One region of the Vagococcus sp. QWL-13 genome, then DNA from elsewhere that is predicted to be linked to it. Evidence: a T-box and tRNA genes for the amino acid it is inferred to sense, from the RefSeq annotation. Region 1 holds a T-box; the other holds one or more tRNA genes.
What was found. The T-box of region 1 lies ahead of glyQ (glycine--tRNA ligase subunit alpha). A T-box ahead of a tRNA ligase gene usually reads a tRNA of that ligase, here a tRNA-Gly.
Positions count from the first base shown of each region.

Region 1 (10,088 bases):
TCAAAGGTTAAGAAGTAGTAAAAGAAATGTTTCGAAAACTTGATTACTCAAATTGATTTTTATTCACACATGGACTTGGATTTTTTCTTAAAACAATTGTAAAAAATTGCTGGTTTTAACGGAAACAAAAGCAGATGGTTTCAACTAACGTTGACTAAAAAATTTTGTTTTGCTACTATTTATGCATACTTGGCAAAATATGTTTAATAAAAAAATGTTTATTACATTTATTTGGATTAGCAGTAATTTGATGCCTGATATGGCTGAAAAAATTCTTTATATCCAATGCGGAGGCTTTATCTAAACAACAAAATTTCTCCGCAAAGCTAAGGATAATTTTTTTGGCAGGCACTTGAAATCTGGAATTCCTTTGTTACCATAGTTAAAATAGCGAGAGATATGTGCTCCCTATTTTAATATTTCAAAATTGAGAATGTTTTGCTGCATTTTAGCGCTACTAATAAATTTACTGCATTTTTTAAAAAAAGGAGGAAAGAAAAGCAATGCAATCGATTATTTTTGATTTCAACGGCACTTTGTTCAGCGATTCTCATTTGCATGAACAGGCGTGGCAGCAGTTTATCCAAGAGTTGATTGGACGCAAATTTACTCAAGAAGAATTTGATCATATTCATGGAAGGACCAATCATTTAGTGATGGAAAAAATTTTAGGAAAGTCTTTGAGTGATACAGAAGCTGAAGAATTATCTAATCGTAAAGAAGCTATTTACCGGGATTTGGTGATGGAGAACCCCCATCCTCAGTTGATCAAAGGGGTCACGGAATATTTTGATTTTTTAAAGTATAAGAATCGCCCAATGAATATTGCGACGGTTTCACCCAAGGTCAACCTGGATTTTTATTTTGATATTTTTCACCTTGCCCGCTGGTTTGATTTTAAAAATGTCGTTTATAATGACGGGACATTAAAAAGTAAGCCGGCTCCTGATTTCTATCTACAAGCCGCGTTGAACATTGGCGGCGACCTTGACCGCATGATTATTTTTGAAGATTCTCCCATCGGATTGCAGGGGGCTTTTAATGCAAAAGCTGAACATATTATCGCAGTGGCGACTGGTGATAATCACCAAAAATTAAATGATACTGGTTTAGTAGATTTTGTCATCGATGATTTTTTGGATATAAGAATCAGGGAAATCGTGCACTAATGACAGCGGTCATTTAGACATTCGAAACAAAGAGGCTGACCCATAAGTCTCAAAAATAGTAAAAAGGGAACCAAAATCAATAAAAAGATTTTGGTTCCCTTATTTTTTTGTTTATTTAAGAGGTTCTTCCGCTGATAGGCAGTTAACTTTCTCAGATTAACCGCCATAAATGCAAAACCTAATTCGTTTCTCACCTTATCTTTACCTCTTACTGAAAATCGAGTGAAGCCTAAATTAGCCTTCAGATTTCCGAAGGCTGGTTCTACGTCTATTTTTCTTTGACCATATAATTTGCCTGTTCGTTCGTCTTTCAGAAGTGTCTGAACGTAAGCTTTAAAATAGTCCCAATTGCCGTTTTTTTGAATCATTCTATTACGACCCGACTTCGCTTTGGTACATTGAGAACGAACTGGGCAGTTTTCACAAGAAAGACATTCGTATATTTTTAATTGTCGTTGGTAGCCATAGTTATCTATACGATTGGCATAACGTTTAAACGGGACCTCACGGTCAATGGGACATAAATAGGTATCTCTTAACTCATCATACCGCCAATTCAAAGGATTAAAACGATTCTTTTTAAAACTTCTCTTTTTCTCTTTGCGGTACATCCCATAGGTTATCAAAGGTGTTTTTTCAAAGCCATCCACAATAGTTTCATAGTTTTCTTCACTACCATAACCGGCATCTGCCACAATATAGTCGGGTAAATCAAAATAGGTATTTTCTATGGTCCGTAAAAAAGGAACTAAAGTTCTCGTATCCGTAGGATTCGGAAAGATGTCATAAGCTAGGACATATTGTTGATTGGTCGCAATTTGGACATTGTAACCTGCTTTTAGTTGCCCATTGCGCATATGATCCTCTTTCATTCTCATAAAAGTGGCATCGTGATCTGTTTTGGAGTAACTATTTCTCTCACCTAAAATAGCTTTTTGACGGACATACCGTGACTGACGTTCTTTAAAATCAGAGAATTGCTTCAAGGCTTGTTTAGGTGCCTTTCGTTGAGAGCGTAGTTGTTTTCGTTTTTTAGCGCAGTCAGAGGTCTCAATTTCTTGAGTCAAATTTTCTACACTTGTTTCTAATGCCGTGATGATTTTTGAAAACTCTTTGTCTGAAAGGTCTTTGTCTTCATCACAAATAGAAGGAATGATGGTTTCCTTCACGAGTTGTTGATAAATCTCTTTTGATTTCTCTGTCAACTTAGCTTCATACTTTTCAATGCTTTTTTTCCAGACAAATGTGTATTTATTGGCATTGGCTTCTAACTTAGTACCGTCAATAAAGATGGCATCTGTTTCGATAAGATTCTGGGAAACCAAAAGGTTTCGGAATTGAATAAAGCATTCTTCTAATAACACTTGCATCTGAGGATGTACACGAAACCGATTAATCGTTCTAAAATTGGGTTGCTGGGATTGTGTCAGCCAGCGAGCGCGAATACTGTCTTTAGCTAGCGCTTCAATTCTTCTGCCAGAAAAAACAGACTGCGTGTAACCGCACAAAATCAACTTCAACATCATTTTAGGATGATAAGAGGTTGCACCCATCTGATGGTCAAAAACCGAGAAGGCTTTTTCTGGCATGCTTTCTACAAGTTCATTGATTGCAAAAGCGATGTCACCCTTTTCCAAATAAATTTCTAAATCTAGTGATAAAGTGACTTGATTCATGTTATAATCTTTGTACATAGATAGCACTCCCTTTTGGTTATGGTTGGTACTTTAATTATACAAGGAAGTGCTATTTTTATCGCTAAAAAAAGGAACAAAATCATAAAAAGATTTCGTTCCTTTTTGCATTGAATGAGGACTTATGGGTCAACCTCTTTGGGTCTTAGGGTTATTTCATTAGTCCAATGTTGCGATAAATTCAACTTCCACACAAACATCTTTTGGTAATCTGGCCACTTCCACGCAGGAGCGGGCAGGAACTTTTCCCTCAGAAAAATAATTGCCGTAAATCTCATTAAAGGCGACAAAATCATTCATATCACTTAAAAAACAAGTGGTTTTTACGATTTGATCGAATGTCAGCTGTTCTGATGCCAAAATCCCCTTGATATTTTCCATTACCCGGACAGTTTGTTCTTTGATTTCCGTCCCTACCACTTCTCCTGTCTCAGGATGAAGGGGAATCTGACCAGAAGAAAACAATAAATTTCCAATGATTTTCCCTTGAGCGTAAGGTCCGATTGCTTGAGGGGCTGCCGCAGTTTCTACATTTTTCATATTAGCTCACTCCTAATTTTTTATTGTTAATAAATCAATACTTGCAAATGCCGAAGCCAAATCTGAAATCAATTTCAATTGTCTCAGACGGTTATTTCTTTTGCCTTCGTCGTCAGCCATCACCATGGTGCTGTCAAAATATTTTTCGATCAAAGGTGCCAAATCTTTAAGCGCAAAGTAAATGTCTTCCGGCTCGTGTTCTTTAGCAGTCGTAATCAACTGCTCCACAGCGTGAAACAGTTGTTTTTCCTCTTCATTTTCAAATAAATCTTCATCAACTGGTACATGGATGTCTTCACGAAGCATTTCCTCACCTTTTTTAGCTAAGTTAGTGACCCGGCCCAGAGCTTCCATCGCACTCTTGAAGTCACTGTCTTGCTGATGTTTTTTCAAAATCCGGGCTGCTTCGATCATTTTTATCAAATTACTTTGCTTCGCATTAGTGACTGCCTCAATCACATCGTAACGGACGTCATGACCTGACAAAAATTGTTTGAGACGGGCTTTCATAAAGTCAAAAACTTTTTGACCGTCAGTGGATAAGTGAACACCGAATTTATCCGGATTATCATTGATCATCTCAGCCATTTTTTCTTGGATTCGTAAAATCGGATAATCCCAATCTTTATCTTCGACGATACGTATGATGCCATAAGTCTGACGGCGTAAAGCGTAAGGGTCATTGGAACCGGTCGGCACCATGCCTGCATTGAAGAAAGTCGTTACCGTATCCAGTTTGTCCGCCACAGCCAAAACAGCACCTACATTGGAAACAGGCAAGTCTCCTTCACTTGAAGTTGGCAAATAGTGTTCACGGATTGCCTGTGCAACAGCTGCAGATTCTCCCTTCAACAGTGCATATTTTTCTCCCATCACGCCTTGCAGTTCAGGAAACTCTCCCACCATATTGGTCATCAAATCAAATTTATAAATAGCTGCTGCCCGGTCCAAGTCCTTCAACTCTTCTGCAGTCAATCCCACTTGTTCCCCAATGAGTTGGGCAATACTTCCTACACGCTGCATTTTTTCATAAATAGAGCCGATTTTCTCATGGAAAGTGACCTTCTTTAAGCGTTTGACATACTCTTCGATGGACACTTGCTGGTCTTCTTCATAGAAGAACACCGCATCTTCCAAACGGGCCACTAAAACTTTTTCATTGCCGCTGACCACATTTCCTAAGTAGCGTTCATCTCCATTGCGAACACCGATAAAGTGGGGTAATAATTTTCCATCGTTGTCTCGGACTTCAAAATAACGCTGGTGTTCTTTCATAGAAATAATAAGTGCTTCCTCTGGAATATCCAAATATTTTTCAGCAAAATTCCCGGCAAAAGCTGTCGGGTATTCCACAAGATTGGTGACTTCCTCAAGAAGTTTTTCATCCAGAGTAATCAGCCATTGATTTTTTTCGGCAATCCCCGCGATCTGCTCACGAATCATCATTTTTCTCTCAGCAGCATCAGCAATCACGAATTGTTCTTTTAATTTATCTTCATAGTCCTTCCCGTGCTCAATGATTGTCTCTGTGCCTAAGAATCGGTGACCGCGGGAAACATTGCCGCTGTCCACATTTAAAAACTGCAACGGGATTATTTGGTCGTCCAGAAGACTGACAATCCAATGCACGGGACGGATAAACTCCATATCAAAATTTCCCCAGTGCATCGTCACAGGAAAATGCAGATCTTTTAAAATATCCAAGACAGAAATCAGAACTTTCTCCGCAGATTCTCCGCGAATAAATTTGTCGGCATGGACATAGTCGACTCCTTTGATTTCTTTCATATATAATTCATCTACGGAAACCCCTTGACCGCGGGCAAATCCTTCTGCCGCTTTAGTCCAGTTGCCTTGGTCATCCACAGCAATTTTTTTGGCAGGTCCTTTGGCATTTTCTTCAACATCCGTTTGCTTTTCAGCTAAATTGATGACTTTCAACGCCAGTCTTCTTGGGGTTGAATAGGTTTCGATACTGTCATAAGATAGGCGGTTATCTTTCAGAAAAGCAGCCATGGCTTCTTTAAGTTGGTTAATCGAAGAAGTCACGACCCGTGCAGGCATTTCTTCCAAACCGATTTCTAATAAAAATGTTTTTGTCATCTTATGCTCTCTCCTTTTCCTCTTGTAAAACACCTTCTGACAACAGAGGGAAACCTAATTTTCTTCTTTCTTCAACAAATGCTTTTGCCAATTCTCTGGCCATCTTGCGGATACGGGCCAAATAACCTGCACGCTCCGTCACAGAAACAGCTCCTCTGGCATCCAGCAGATTGAAGGTATGGCTGCATTTTAAAACATAGTCATAAGCCGGATGGACCAGTCCCAGTTCGATACACCGCTGGGCTTCACGTTGGTACATCTCAAATAACGTCAACAACATTTCCTGACTGCTTTCTTCAAAAGAATATTTAGAATGTTCATATTCCGGTTCTACAAAAATTTCTCCGTACTTCACACCGTGGGTCCATTCCAAATCGTAGACACTTTCAACTTCTTGAATATATGAAGCCAAACGCTCAATACCATAAGTCAGCTCCACAGTGACAGGTTTGCATTCCAACCCGCCCGCTTGCTGGAAGTAAGTGAATTGTGTGATTTCCATCCCGTCCAGCCAAACTTCCCATCCTAAACCGGCGCATCCCATAGAAGGATTTTCCCAGTTATCTTCAACGAAACGAATGTCATGCTTCAACGGGTCTATCCCTAATTTACGCAAACTATCCAAATACATTTCCTGAATATTGTCCGGCGAAGGTTTCATCACCACTTGAAATTGATGGTGCTGATACAAACGGTTCGGATTTTTACCATAACGTCCGTCAGCCGGACGGCGTGAAGGCTCTACATAAGCCGCATTCCAAGGCTCCGGTCCGATTGCCCTAAGAAAGGTGTAAGGACTCATAGTCCCTGCTCCTTTTTCTGTGTCATAGGCCTGCATCAGCAAACATCCTTGGTCGGACCAAAAATTTTGCAAGGTTAAAATCATTTCTTGAATCGTTAATCCCTTAGTCATAAAAAATCTCCTCCCAGTAATTGAAATCCTTGTTTCCGATAACCAGAGATCGGAAATAAACAATAACTTTATGCTCCATAAAAAAATAAAAAATCCCTATGCTTAACAATTCTGTCAAGCATAGGGACGAAATATTCGCGGTTCCACCCTACTTCCAAGGATTAAAAACTTGGCTCTTAATTTTGCTGCTCGGAAGCGCCCTTCAATCAATTTTCTTAACCAGCTTCCACCATTGCCAGTCTCTCTAGAAAGAAAAATAATTTACTCCTCTTCTTCAACGCACCATTATTACATTTCTCTTATAATAGCCTTTAAAGGCCTCTTTTGTCAAATGTTTTTTAATTACTCACGGCGACTATCGGATACATCCACACCTAAACATAAAAAAGGAAATCAATCTCGGTTTTCGTCAGCCTTTCTATCATTGGAGACTTCTGAACCTGCTTCATTCTTCTCTGTCTCCGTCGGGTAATTATTTCCATCCTTCTCCTTAGGACTTTTTAAAATATCCTGCCAACCGGCCATCTTATCAATAAACTGTTTGCTTTTCAAAGAAACACCGACAAACTCTTCGTACAGTGCATCTATCATCTCCCGCAATTCTTTTTTCGTTTGCTCTGAAACACTGATACTGTTTATTTGCTCCAAAGTAATACTGGCAAACATCCGGATAAAATGAACTGCACGGGGAGAACCGTGATAGCGTCGAGGGTCTTTATAAAAATGTTCTTCACAAAGAACACCGTGATAAGCGGAGGAAAAATCAAATTTCCCTTGAGTTTTGCCACAAATCCGGCAATGAAGCCAATCAAAATCCAAGCCGAAACGTTCTAAAATTTGAATTTCCAAAATATTTGTCAAAATTTGCGGATCTTTTCCCTCGTCCATCAGCTGCAATAAATTTCTGGTAAAGCCATAAAGAGCCGGATCATAGACCCCATCATCAATTGCCGCATCCACTAAATTCAGTAAATAAGTGGCATAGGCACTGATGAAAATATCTTGCTGGATATTTTTAAACCCCGTCACTTCTTTTGCATCATTTAAAAAAGACAGCCCTTCCTCATTTATTTTACCTACATAGACGGCTTCTGTAAAAGGTTGTACGGCAACGGTTAAAGGATTATTTTTTCTTGTGGCATTGCGCATGAAAAACATCCGCTTGCCATATTTTTCGGTAAATATCTTAACTAGTTTGTCTCTTTCACGATGGTTTCTCGCAAACAAAATCAAACCTTTCGTTTCATTGCTTTGTAACAATGCCTTATCTCCTTTCACTTAGATGCCGGGCAATTTTTTTGCCGCTAAAAATTTGAAGGTATTTGATCCAAAAGAACAAAAAGGATTATTAACTTCCGCTAATAATCCATGTCCCTATAGCCTAAATCTCTAAGATGTCTTTGCTTGTCCCGCCAATTTTTTTCTACTTTGACCCAAGTTTCCAAGTAAACTTTGTTTCCCAAGAGATTTTCAATATCTTTACGTGCCCTGATGCCGATATCCTTCATCATTTTGCCGCCTTTGCCAATCAGTATCCCTTTTTGAGTCGGCCGTTCTACGACAATCGTTGCCATAATATGAATTTTATCATTTTCATCTCTTTCCATATTGTCTATGACGACAGCAACGGAATGGGGTACTTCCTCATGGGTTAACTGTAAAACTTTTTCACGGATTAATTCAGAAACGATAAAGTATTCCGGATGATCTGTAATCTGTTCTGAAGGATAGTACTGGGGACCTTCTTCCAGATAACCGGTCAACACATCAAGCAGATTTTCCACATTGTTTCCTTCGGTGGCAGAAATGGGAACTACCTCTGCAAAATCCATCTGCTCCCGATAATCCTCAATCATAGGCAGCAAATCGTCAGGATGAACAGTATCTATTTTATTGATTATCAAAAAGACTGGTGCTGATTGTTTTTTCAACCGTTCGATAATAAAATTATCCCCCGGTCCCCGTTTTTGGTCTGCACTCACCATGAAAAGCACAGCGTCTACTTCCCGCAGTGCACTGTAGGCAGATTCCACCATAAAATCACCCAGTTTATGCTTAGGTTTATGAATTCCCGGTGTATCAATGAATACGATTTGGCTTTCTTCCGTCGTATAGACACCTTGGATTTTGTTTCGCGTGGTTTGAGCTTTATCACTCATGATTGCAATTTTTTGACCGATCACACGATTGAGCAAAGTGGATTTACCCACATTAGGCCGACCGATGATTGCCACAAAACCTGAACGAAATGGTCTAGTCATTTAAGGTCCTCTTTCTTTTATAAAAATTTTTGTAACAGAAGCATCACTTTCGGCAAAAATATAATCCCTGCAATCAGCACCGCAAAACATGCATTTAGAAACACTATGGCGGCACCAATGTCTTTAACCTTTTTACCGATGGGATGATACGTTTTTTCGGTAATCATATCTACTAAATTTTCAGCCACAGTATTCAACAGTTCCATCGTGATGACGAGAAAAATCGCCAGAAGGATCCACAGCCATTCAAAGCGGTTCAGTTTGAAAAAAATGCCTGCCAAAACAGCTAAGATTCCCAGCATGCATTGGAATCTTAAGTTTCTTTCTTCGCAAAAGGCAACCTTCAAACCTGCCAACGCACACTTCAAAGAACGATAAAATTTTTTATTCTTTTCAACACTGTATTTATTCTCTTTCAAGTCCATACGCATCTAATATCTTTCCTTGTAAACTGAACATCTCGGTTTCTTCTTCCTTAGTCATGTGATCATAACCATTAAGATGTAAAAAACCATGGACAACTAAAAAACCTAACTCCCTCTCGAAGGAGTGCCCGTAATCGGCTGCCTGTTCCTGAGCTTTCTCTACCGAAACAAGAATATCCCCCAGATTTCTCGGGATCCCCATCTGTTCAAACAACTCCGGTGAAATGTCCTCCTCATCTTCGATCGCAAAACTGATAACATCCGTCGGAACATCTTTTCCGCGATACTCCCGGTTGAAAGTCTGAATCTTCTCATTAGACATAAATGTGACAGACATCTCGGTATCATCTGCCAACTTAAGATAGTCTCCTGTAAAATTCAGCAGCGACGTGATTTCTGACAACTGTAGCTCTGTAAGTTTTTCCGTTTGATCATTGATTGTAATTTCCATTATTGATTACTTTCCTCAATTTTCTTTTTCATTTTTGGATATTCGATTCTCGAATGATAGGCACTGCATAATCCGTTGATGATTGATTTCTCAATTAAGCGGATTTCCCCCAAAGTCAAACCTGATTCATCCAGTTGATGATCCTTGATTCTTTTTTCAACCAAATCATGGACAAACTCATGGATGGCTGCATTGGTCGGCTGGTTCATCGCCCGGACGGCTGCTTCGCAAGTGTCAGCCAAGTTAACCACTGCCGCTTCTTTAGTTTGGGGCTTCGGTCCGGGATATCTGAAATCTTCTTCCTTGACAGTGTCGTCTCTTTCATAAGCTTTAATGTAGAAAAAAGTCATCAACGTCGTCCCATGATGTTGCTCACAAATATCAACAATCATCTTAGGCATTTTTTGTTTTTTTAAAATCTTGACTCCTTCTGTCACATGAGAAAAGATGATTTCTTTACTGTCTTCCGGCAGAAGAAAATTATGTGGGTTTTCTGCACCAAAAGGCAGATTTTCTACGAAGAAATTCGCAT
Region 1 covers NZ_CM178746.1:1,336,145-1,346,232, reverse strand. The annotation lists gene AC4PHI_RS06225 (HAD family hydrolase) at 504-1,169, shown strand; gene AC4PHI_RS06220 (IS1182 family transposase) at 1,166-2,863, opposite strand; gene AC4PHI_RS06215 (RidA family protein) at 3,023-3,403, opposite strand; gene glyS (glycine--tRNA ligase subunit beta) at 3,416-5,506, opposite strand; gene glyQ (glycine--tRNA ligase subunit alpha) at 5,508-6,419, opposite strand; T-box leader at 6,539-6,706, opposite strand; gene recO (DNA repair protein RecO) at 6,813-7,679, opposite strand; gene era (GTPase Era) at 7,778-8,680, opposite strand; gene AC4PHI_RS06190 (diacylglycerol kinase family protein) at 8,698-9,111, opposite strand; gene ybeY (rRNA maturation RNase YbeY) at 9,086-9,556, opposite strand; gene AC4PHI_RS06180 (HD family phosphohydrolase) at 9,556-10,088, opposite strand, start outside.

Region 2 (10,088 bases), 1.1 Mb from region 1:
AACAACGAGAATGACGAAATAGCCGAACGAGTTCAAAAGAAGATGTCAAAGCATGGCCATGTGACAGAAACATTGACCAGACCGACAGTCGAAGAAGCACTAGATGCTTTGAAACTGCAGATTCCTCGCTACGACGGTATTATAGCTATCGGTGGGGACGGCACGCTAAATGTTGTTGCCACAGCTTTTATTCAAGCTGGACAGAGCATCCCTCTAGGTATCGTTCCAGGGGGGACCATCAATAATTTTGCCAGGCGCTGGAAGATTCCTTTGGATGTGGACAAAGCGATAAAAATAATCTTAGAGGGTCAAACGAAAAAGGTCGGTATCGGCGCATGCAATAACGAAAAGGCTGTTGTCAGTTCCTTTACGATCGGGGTATTGGCGGATATTTCCAATGATGTGCGACAACAAGAGAAGAAAAAATTTGGTCTCATTGTTTATCCGTTGACAGCATTCAGGAAAATCGGCGTTAATAAATCTCATTCTGTGGTTTTGGAATCAGAACGGGGCAAAGAAAAGATGAAAGTCTGGGTTGCACTGATTACTACCACAGATTCGGTGGGAGGCATCAAGTATTTGCCCGAGGACACCAATGCTTTTCACGTCAGTATTCTTCATGATATGGGATTTAAAAAAATGGCCTCTTTCTTACGCTACGCCTTCACTGGAAGTTTAAAAAAGGTTAAAAGTGTGACCTATTTTGATTCAGAACATTTAAAAATTTCACCAACCAATGACAATGAAAAAATTTATTCCCGAATAGACGGAGATGCCAGCCTAGCATTGCCATTGGATTTAGAATGGAAGAAAGACTTTCTTACTCTCTTTGTTCCTAAATAAAAAACGATTGATGCTCCAGTGGATTTGAATGGATCGGGGAATTATGAGCCACATAGGTAAAAATAGATAATATTCTAAGGAATTGCAGGATGTTAAAAAATCGCAACAAGAGTAAGATGGGGGATTTTAACGTCCATTCAGAATGTCATTCTAATCACTTGTTTCCACGTGTTTCTGATATACTTTTAACAAAGCAGATTGCTGTAAGATGCCATGGGAATTTTTTATTTAAGCATACAATTGACTTAGCTTAACAGTTTTCAACACCATTAATTTATATTCTCAACATAACTGCTATATAATATAATTTAATTTATTATCGGTTGACAGGAAAACGTGAGTTAATTTTTTGTTAACAACTTGGAAATATTTCTTCTTTATCATAATGATTAGAAGAAAGGAATGATAAAAATGAAAAAATCTATGGTACTTACATTAACGCTGATTAGTTTAGGGAGCATGATATTATTTCTTGGCGGTATCTTTGGCACTCGCTATTTGTCGCAACGGGTGCTTGCCGATACTGATAGTATGGGCAGTATTGAAGCTGCTTTCTCTCAGCCGCAATTATTGAGTGAGGAAAAAGTAAGCGACTTTTATGACATTTGGCTGGATAGTCCGATTTTAGCAAGAAATGAAGAAAAGAAAGCGGGAGAGGTCGTTTTGAATCAGGCGGGAGAATATGCCTATTCTTTAGAAACTTTATCATCGGATACTGCGGCTCTATCGAGCGAAATCGATTCAGAAACTCCGATCATTGAAATATGTCAGAAATATAGTGTTGATCCTGAAGGAAAGATTAAAGACCTTCCCGATGAGGCGATAGAAGAAATTGAAAATGTCTTGGTTGCCTTATCTACACACGGAGAAGAATGAGGTTTTTTTATGAGTAATATTTTAATTGTTGAAGATGACCGAGGGATCAATCAGTTGGTTAACTCAGGGTTAAAAATAGCCGGATTTCACTGCTTCCAAGCCTATTACGGCATGGAAGCTCTTCGTATTTATGAAAAGGAAAAGATAGATTTGATTTTGCTGGATATCAACTTGCCAGATAGTGATGGCTTTTCTTTATTTGGAAGTTTTAAGAACACACCTATTATTTATTTGACTGCCCGGGATGGGCTAGATGATAGAGTAAAGGGATTAAATTTAGGGGCGGAAGATTACATAGTGAAACCTTTTGCTTTGCCGGAATTAATCGCACGTGTACAAGTCGTTTTACGGCGGTTCAATCGTGAAGACAATCTTTTTATTCTGGATGGATTAAGCGTGGATTTAGAAAAACGCAAAATATCTCGTGGCGGCTCTCCAGTGAGTCTGACCTATCAAGAATATGAGCTGCTAACTGTGCTGATACGGCATAAAAATCTTGCGCTGACACGCAGTCAATTATTAGATTTGGCGTGGGGCTTTGATTATACAGGAGATGAGCGAACCGTTGATGTTCATATCCAGCGCTTGCGTAAAAAATTAAAGTTGGATTCGCTGAAGACGGTTTATAAATTAGGCTATCGATTGGAAGTGTAAAGATGCAATTATGGAAAAAAAACTTTTTATTAGCCTTCATTCTTTCTCAGCTCTTGATTTTTAGCGGTATTTTATTTTTTAACGGTTTCTTTTTCCATCAGATGTTGAAGGAACAACATGCTCATTTTTATCAAAATCAAAAGAACAGCTTGTCACAGATCGACCTTATCTTAGCTGAAGACACACCGGATTCGTTAAAAGAATATATAAAAAAAATAAATAGACAGCAAGATTTTTATTATCTTATCAATAAAGAGAATCAGATTATTTTTGACAGCATCTCTGAGATTAAACATTCATACTCACAAGAAGATCATGCCGCGGTTATGCCAAAAAATCAAGACGAGCGTGTTTTATCGCAAAAAATTGATTATGGCTCAGGCGTTAATGTGGAATATTTTCAGGATATTTCTTCTTTGTACAGACAGCAAAACAAGCAGGTACTATTTAGTTTGGTTTTCGGTTGTTTCTTGTCAACGGTTATTGGCATTTTTTTATATTGGCAGATGAAGAGGATTTACCGCCCGATTCAAAATATTTCCCATGAGTTGCGGACACCTTTGACGCTGATTGCAGGGTACTCAGAGCTTTTATTCCGGACTAAGACAACAGAACAGGAAAAAATCGAAATGAGTCAATTGATTTATAGTGAAACTGAACAATTGATGGTGCTTATTTCTCAACTGCTGATTATGGGGGACCTGAAAGAGGGAGAAATAAAAAGGGAACGTTTATATTTTTCAGAAAGAGTCAAGTATTTGCAAGAAAGATACCCGCTCCTCCAATTGGAAATCAGTGAAGAACAAGCTTTTTATGGGAATAAAACACTGATAGACCGGCTATTAGTCAATTTGCTGGACAATGCCTCTCGTGAAAGTACTAAGGTGAAAGTAAAGATTGATGGTTCAAAAATGATGATTGAAAATGACGGCCCCCATATTGAGCCGACCGTATTAAAAAAAATGAACAGCGGGAAAGAATTGTCTCCGGGTGAGTACCACGGTTCAGGTAAAGGTTTTCAGCTTTGCCGTGAAATTATTTTTCTCCATGAAGGGGAAATCGTTCTTCATTCTCAGCCGAATCGTACTCAAGTGTTTATATCTTTGAAATAAACCTGCTGAAAATAATTGTTATGGCGGTATTTTTTGCGAAGAATTGTGAGAGAATTGTTCGCTTGGTTGTTTTTCTCTGATTTTATAAAAAATGCACCTTTGCCTTAAATGCTTGGAAAATTTGAATATTCATCAAGATATGGCTATAATTTTGTCAGACAACCGTAAATTAAACGGTCTTTCAAGCAAAAACGGTAAATCAGATTTTAAATTCAATAGAACCTATATACAGGGTGAAAAGTTCTGACTGGTTAGAAGCTTGTGATAAGAGTCTCAATCAATCTAGTACTTTAAAGTTGCTCTTAAAAGGGATTCAACATGACTCAGCTTTTCCCATTGCTTATGATTATTTTTGAAAGAGATCGGAGGACGGAAATGACAATTCTGCTGGTGGAAGATGAAGAAAGTATCTCTAATTTGGTGGCAGTCTATTTAAAAAATGAAAATTATCCGGTAAACGTATGCCAAACCGGGAAAGAGGCGTTGAAGAAAATCAATGAAGAAGAAATTTCTCTCGCTATTTTGGATGTCATGCTGCCTGATATCAGCGGCTTTGAAATATGCCGGTATATTCGCGAAAAAGGGTTCACCTACCCAATCATCATGTTGACAGCTAAGGGAGAAGAATTAGATAAAATCACAGGATTGACGCTGGGGGCAGATGATTATGTAACCAAACCGTTCAAACCGCTGGAGTTAGTGGCAAGAGTAAAAGCACAGCTGCGCAGGGTGCATGCGTATAATCTTCAACCTGAGACGAAGCTGCTGACGGTGAAAGGGTTAGAAGTTGACACTGTGAAGCGAACGGTGACTCTGAATGGACAGCCGGTGAATTTAACGCCGAAGGAATATGATATTTTAGTTTTGCTTTTAGAAAATCGCGGTCACGTTGTCACAACAGAGACATTGTTTCAAGAAGTTTGGCGGGAAAAATACTTTGAGACTTCCAGCAATACCGTGATGGTCCACATTCGTCATTTGAGAGAAAAGTTGGAAGACACATCAGAACAGCGAGCCTATATTCAGACGGTTTGGGGAGTGGGGTATAAAATTGACGAATAAACTTTATAAGAAGATGCTCTACACCTTGTTGTTGATTACAGGTGGTTTTATAGCACTGATGATTCTAGTCAATCAAACATTCATCGGCAAGGCTCTCGGAAAATTGATGGATGAAATGCTTGTAAGCTATTCCTATGATGAGGCTGCCGGTATCGGCATGAGCGAGGTAGACTGGCCGCGTTTTAAAATGTTTTTTGTCGTGGTGACTATCCTCCTGCTTTTGCTTATCAGCGGGGCAACATTTTTGGTTATCCGCAATATGTTGAAAAAAGAACTGGGAGAGCTTGGTAAAGCGGTGCCCAAATTCATGAAAAATGAAGATGCAGATTTATTGGAAGATTATCCGGAACTAGGTTATCCCTTGGCAGAAGTCAGGAATGACTATCAACAGGCGGAGGAATTATACCGTAAAGAATCCCAGCGGACGAAAGACATGATTACCTATTTGGCCCATGACTTAAAAACACCTTTGGCATCTATGATCGGCTACTTGAACCTTCTGTGTGATATCCAAGATCTGCCGTTGGAAAAACGGGAAAAATATCTGACAATTGCTTTAGAAAAAGGGGATCGCCTGGAAGAATTGATTAACGAAATGTTTGATGTGGTTCGCTTTGACTTAGACAGCATGGGGCTTCACTTGGCAGAAATTCCTGTTCATTTTTTACTCAATCAGATGGCAGAGGAATTTTATCCGATGCTGCAAGAAAAACAGCAGAGAATCACTTTAGAAGTGGCAGAAGATTTAACGATGACCGCCGACCCCGAAAAAATTGCCCGAGTGATTAATAATCTTTTGAAAAATGCAGTCTATTACGGGAAAGCCGGCAGTGAAATCACAATAAGAGCTGAGCGATCTGATGACAATCGATTGACCATAAAGGTAAGTAACGAAGGAAAGACCATCCCGGCAAAAGAGCTGGAGATGATTTTTGAAAAATTTTATCGTTTGGACAAGTCCCGCAGTACTAAAAACGGCGGCGGCGGACTAGGTTTGGCCATCGCTAAAGAAATCATCCATGCCCATCAGGGGACCATTGTTGCTGAAAGTCAAAAGGGTTTGACAACATTTACCATTGAACTGCCATTTCTTAAGGAAACTTAAGAGTAATATAAGATTAATTTCACACATCGCCTGCTCTTTCTTGGTTAACTGGTAATTAAGAAGAGGAGGTTGTTTTTTATGAAAAAATTGATCGTCAGCCTTATTGTTTTGCTGGGGATGGCAAGTCTGCTGCTTGCTTTTCATAATCAATCAAAAAATGCAGTCTCATTGAGAGGGTTGACAAGTGAATCTGTCATTTTGACAGACTTTGAAACCGGAGAAGTTCTCGTGGAAAAAAAGTCTGACAAGAAAATTCAAATAGCTTCATTGACAAAGCTGATGACTGCTGTCTGTGTCATCGAATCCACGGAAAACTTCAACGATACAGTGATACTTTCTGAAGAAAATTTGAATCGACTGGCAATGGAAGGGATGGCTGTCTCAGGATTTTCTGCCAATGATGCAGTGACTGTCAACGATTTATTGTACGGCATGCTATTGCCGTCGGGGGCAGATGCAGCCGAAGCGTTGGCTTATTATGTGTCGGGCAGTATGGATGACTTTGTGGAGTTGATGAATAATAAAGCACAGGAGCTGGGGCTGAAGCGGACTCACTTTTCCAATGTGATAGGATATGACGACAAAGGAAATTACTCTACTGTGCAGGATATCGCAAGTTTATTGACATATGCACTGCAATACCCGCTGTTTAAAGAGATTTTTATGACCCAGCAAAAAATCTCCCAGCCGACTGTTTTTTCTCCAGAGGGTGTGCTTTTAGAAAGTACCATGATAAAGTCAGGAGAATATTTAGGGTTTGAGGGGGGAACAATCCTTGGCGGCAAAACAGGCTATACTCGCAAGGCCGGTTTATGCTTGGCGAGTATTGCAGACATTCATGGGCGATTATATCTTTTAGTCAATTGCCATGCAGATGGAAGTCCAAATACAGAGCCGGCTCACTTGATTGAAGCAAAAGAGATTTATCAAAGGCTTGCAATGAATGAACGAGAGTGATTTTTATAGATGCAATAACTAACTAATTTTAAAGAAAAGTGATGGGAGAATTAAAATTTTAGAGATTATTACATAAGCGAGTGTGCTTCCTTTGATATTTTAAATGCTCAATTTTTGTTTGCGGATAGACGTGGTGATAAATAAGCTCATTATAAATTTAAATTCATTTTAGTAGTGTCAAAGTTTCTTGACATTGCTATAATATAGGCTAATGTCAAGGAATCTTGATGGAAATTTAAGTGCAACTTTTATAAATTTATGAGTGAGGAGACAACAATGACTATCGGTGAAAAAATTAAACAGCAACGACAAAAACGAAAATTTACTCAGGAGGATGTAGCTGAAAAAATTCATGTTTCAAGGCAAACAATTTCCAGTTGGGAAAACTCCAAAAGTTTGCCTGATGTCACCAGTTTGATTTTATTAAGTGATATTTATGGTGTCTCTTTAGATGAATTAATAAAAGGAGATAGCATTATGATTGATAACATTAAGAAAAATGAACAGTTGGCCAGAGAAAGTATAGAGTTGAAAAGGAACAGGTTAGTCACGGGGATTTCTATAACGGGAGCCGTTGTAGCATATGTGGCAGAAAGTTTAACTTCAATAAATACTTACTCATTGGTTCCGATACTGTTGCTGATAGGATTATTAGCCAGTAGCATCCCAACACATCTTTTAACTGAACAAACTAAGGAAAACAAATTACGAATAAAATCTCTACTGATAAAAAAGGGAGTACTTATTTCTCTGGGGATTATTACCGGATTTATAGTCGCATTTATTTTCTCTAAGTGGTTTATATCGATTTAAACTAATCAAAGACACCCAACAAGGGATAGTTTACAGTCTATCCTTTGTTGGGTGTTATGATTTAGAATAAATTTTTTTCATTTAAAAACTAGGCGCAAAAAATATTTGCTCTTTTGTAGCAAAGAATGGAGCAAATAAGCGGGTGACGAGAATCGAACTCGCGACGACAGCTTGGGAAGCTGCAGTTTTACCACTAAACTACACCCGCATATAATAATGATTATAAAACTAAAAATATGATTTTTCAAGGAGATAATTTTATGTAAAATACTATATAATGTTTCACTGCACTCTTAGTGTTCAAACCTATATACTTTCTTGTAGAACTCAGCCACTCATCATGGAGGTATCAGGACTGCTCCGATCAATCGATTGGCTGACACGCTGTTAGGAAAGATACGAATAATCTTTTCTCTTCTGCGTACTTTTTGATTCAGTTGTTCAAGAAGGTTGGTACTTTTCAGTCGATGGTGTCCATTGCCGATATCTGCGTATTGAAATGCATCTTCAATGCCATCATCCAAGGTTTCACAAGCTTTTGTATGTTTCGTTTAATCGCTATAGCTGGCAACGATTCGATTTTTAGCGTCTCGCGCTGAGTTGATATTTGTCATCTTAAAGATGGCTTTAACCGCTTCTCGAAAAGGTTTTGAGTTTTTCTTTGGAATGGTCGTAAGGATATTCCTTAAGAAGTGTACTTGGGATCTCTGCCAACTTGAGTTAGTAAATGACTTACGAATCGCAGAGACGAATCCTTTATCCAGCGCATAAATAGTTGTTATTGTATTGATATTTTTTTAAGGCTACTATTATCTGGAGATTAATATTATAATAGACAATGTCAACATATAAAACAGTGGAGATGGCTGTTTTTTTGAGGTAATGAAAAAGGAGGAATAATCATGTCGCAGAAAGCGAAAATTTTAAGAAAATTGAGAGAAAATTATTTGTTTGCGGTGGTCAGAGGTCAGACCGAGGAAGATGGTTACAAGATTTCAGAAAGTTGTATTGCTGGTGGAATAAAAAATATCGAAGTCACTTACACAACTCCAGGAGCAAGTAAGGTTATCCAAAGGCTGTCAGAGACAGTTGAAGATCCGGCAGCGGTTATCGGGGCAGGAACGGTGTTAGATCCAGCGACAGCAAATGAAGCAATACTTTGCGGTGCAAAATTTGTGGTCAGTCCTCATTTTGACAGCAGTATAGCTAAAGTGTGTCATCGTTATGCAGTGCCTTATTTACCAGGATGCGGTTCGGTGACGGAAATCATCTCTGCTATGGAATCAGGTGTGGATGTTGTTAAATTATTCCCAGGCGGATTATTGGGCGCGAGCTTTATTAAAGATGTTCATGGTCCGTTGCCTTATGCGGCAATGATGCCTTCTGGGGGTGTTTCCTTGGATAATTTAGACCAGTGGATTAAAGCAGGTGCATGGGCGGTTGGCGTTGGCAGTGCTTTGACGACTGACTTGGAACAACTTGGTTTTGACAGTGTACTCGAAAAAGCAGCTGCATTTAGTGAAAAAGTCAAAAAGATCAGGCTTGAAATTAGCGATTTGTGACCGAGAGAATAATAATTGACATTGAGCGTTAAAGCAGCTCAAACAAGATATTTTAGCAAATAATATTTTAATTACAAGATAAGACAATCGTAAGTTGTTGAATAGTTTAAACTTTCAACTCCTTGCGATTGCTTTTTTCTAATAATGACTTATCAGTCTTTTTTAGTGATTAGAGGGAAAATGAATAATAACATACCTCCTTCTAACACTTGCTCTTTTCGGATATTTCCACTTGATATTTGTCCCTAAAACTCAGAAGTGTTAGAATTTAGAAAAGAGAGAGACCTTGAAAGGAGAGAGAATCTTGAGTAAAAGCCGTTTTTTAGAAATACCTAAGTTGGACAGCAGATTTCCTTTCCGGTGTTTTTCAGATCTGGGAGAGGTATTTGTCTACCCTCATTGGCATAAAGAAGTGGAAATCATCTATGTTGTTCGGGGACTGATAAAAATCGGTGTGGAAGACGAGTTGATTGAGTTGAAAGAAGGGGAAATCTATTATTTTGACAGCGGAGTTCCTCATTATTTTCTGGCTTCCCCTGAAAGCAAGCGCTTGGTTTACCAATTTGATTTAAGTGTATTCAGTAAAATTTTTTTAGACGGGCAATATGGGGAGACTGTACAGGAAGTATTTTTTAGACGGGAAAACTGGAGCAAAAACTGGCCACAAGAAACGGTGGAAAAGATGCGGTCAGTGTTAGAAGATCTTTACAATCAGTTTCAATTGCTGGACTCGGGAGGATTGTATCTGTTTTACTTTTATCTCCATCAGCTTCTGCTTTATTTCTACGGGGAGCTTCCAAAAAAAAGCAAACAGACCCGACAAGTAGTTTCCAATGAATCGTTGAGAAGCCAAGAGGTCATTCAAAAAATGGATGTAATTTTTTCGTATCTGGAAACTAATTATCAGGAAAAAATTACTTTGGAAAGTGTGGCACAAGAAGTGGGATTCAATCCCCAATACTTTTCCCGCTTTTTTAAAAAAAACACCGGCATTACTTTTATGGCATTTTTAACGGAATATCGTATCAATATTGCAAAATCGATTTTGAGTTCCGAAGATTTGCCGATGATCGATGTGGCGGAAAAAGCCGGGTTTAACAGTGT
Region 2 covers NZ_CM178746.1:269,750-279,837, forward strand. The annotation lists gene AC4PHI_RS01400 (diacylglycerol/lipid kinase family protein) at 1-843, shown strand, start outside; gene AC4PHI_RS01405 (hypothetical protein) at 1,255-1,719, shown strand; gene AC4PHI_RS01410 (response regulator transcription factor) at 1,729-2,373, shown strand; gene AC4PHI_RS01415 (sensor histidine kinase) at 2,376-3,485, shown strand; gene AC4PHI_RS01420 (response regulator transcription factor) at 3,861-4,547, shown strand; gene AC4PHI_RS01425 (ATP-binding protein) at 4,537-5,652, shown strand; gene AC4PHI_RS01430 (D-alanyl-D-alanine carboxypeptidase family protein) at 5,731-6,609, shown strand; gene AC4PHI_RS01435 (helix-turn-helix domain-containing protein) at 6,886-7,422, shown strand; tRNA gene AC4PHI_RS01440 (tRNA-Gly) at 7,560-7,630, opposite strand; partial or broken gene AC4PHI_RS01445 (transposase) at 7,667-8,180, opposite strand; gene AC4PHI_RS01450 (bifunctional 2-keto-4-hydroxyglutarate aldolase/2-keto-3-deoxy-6-phosphogluconate aldolase) at 8,325-8,984, shown strand; gene AC4PHI_RS01455 (AraC family transcriptional regulator) at 9,289-10,088, shown strand, end outside.
Region 2: it encodes a tRNA-Gly, which carries the amino acid that the T-box ahead of glyQ (glycine--tRNA ligase subunit alpha) is inferred to sense. The anticodon was not compared.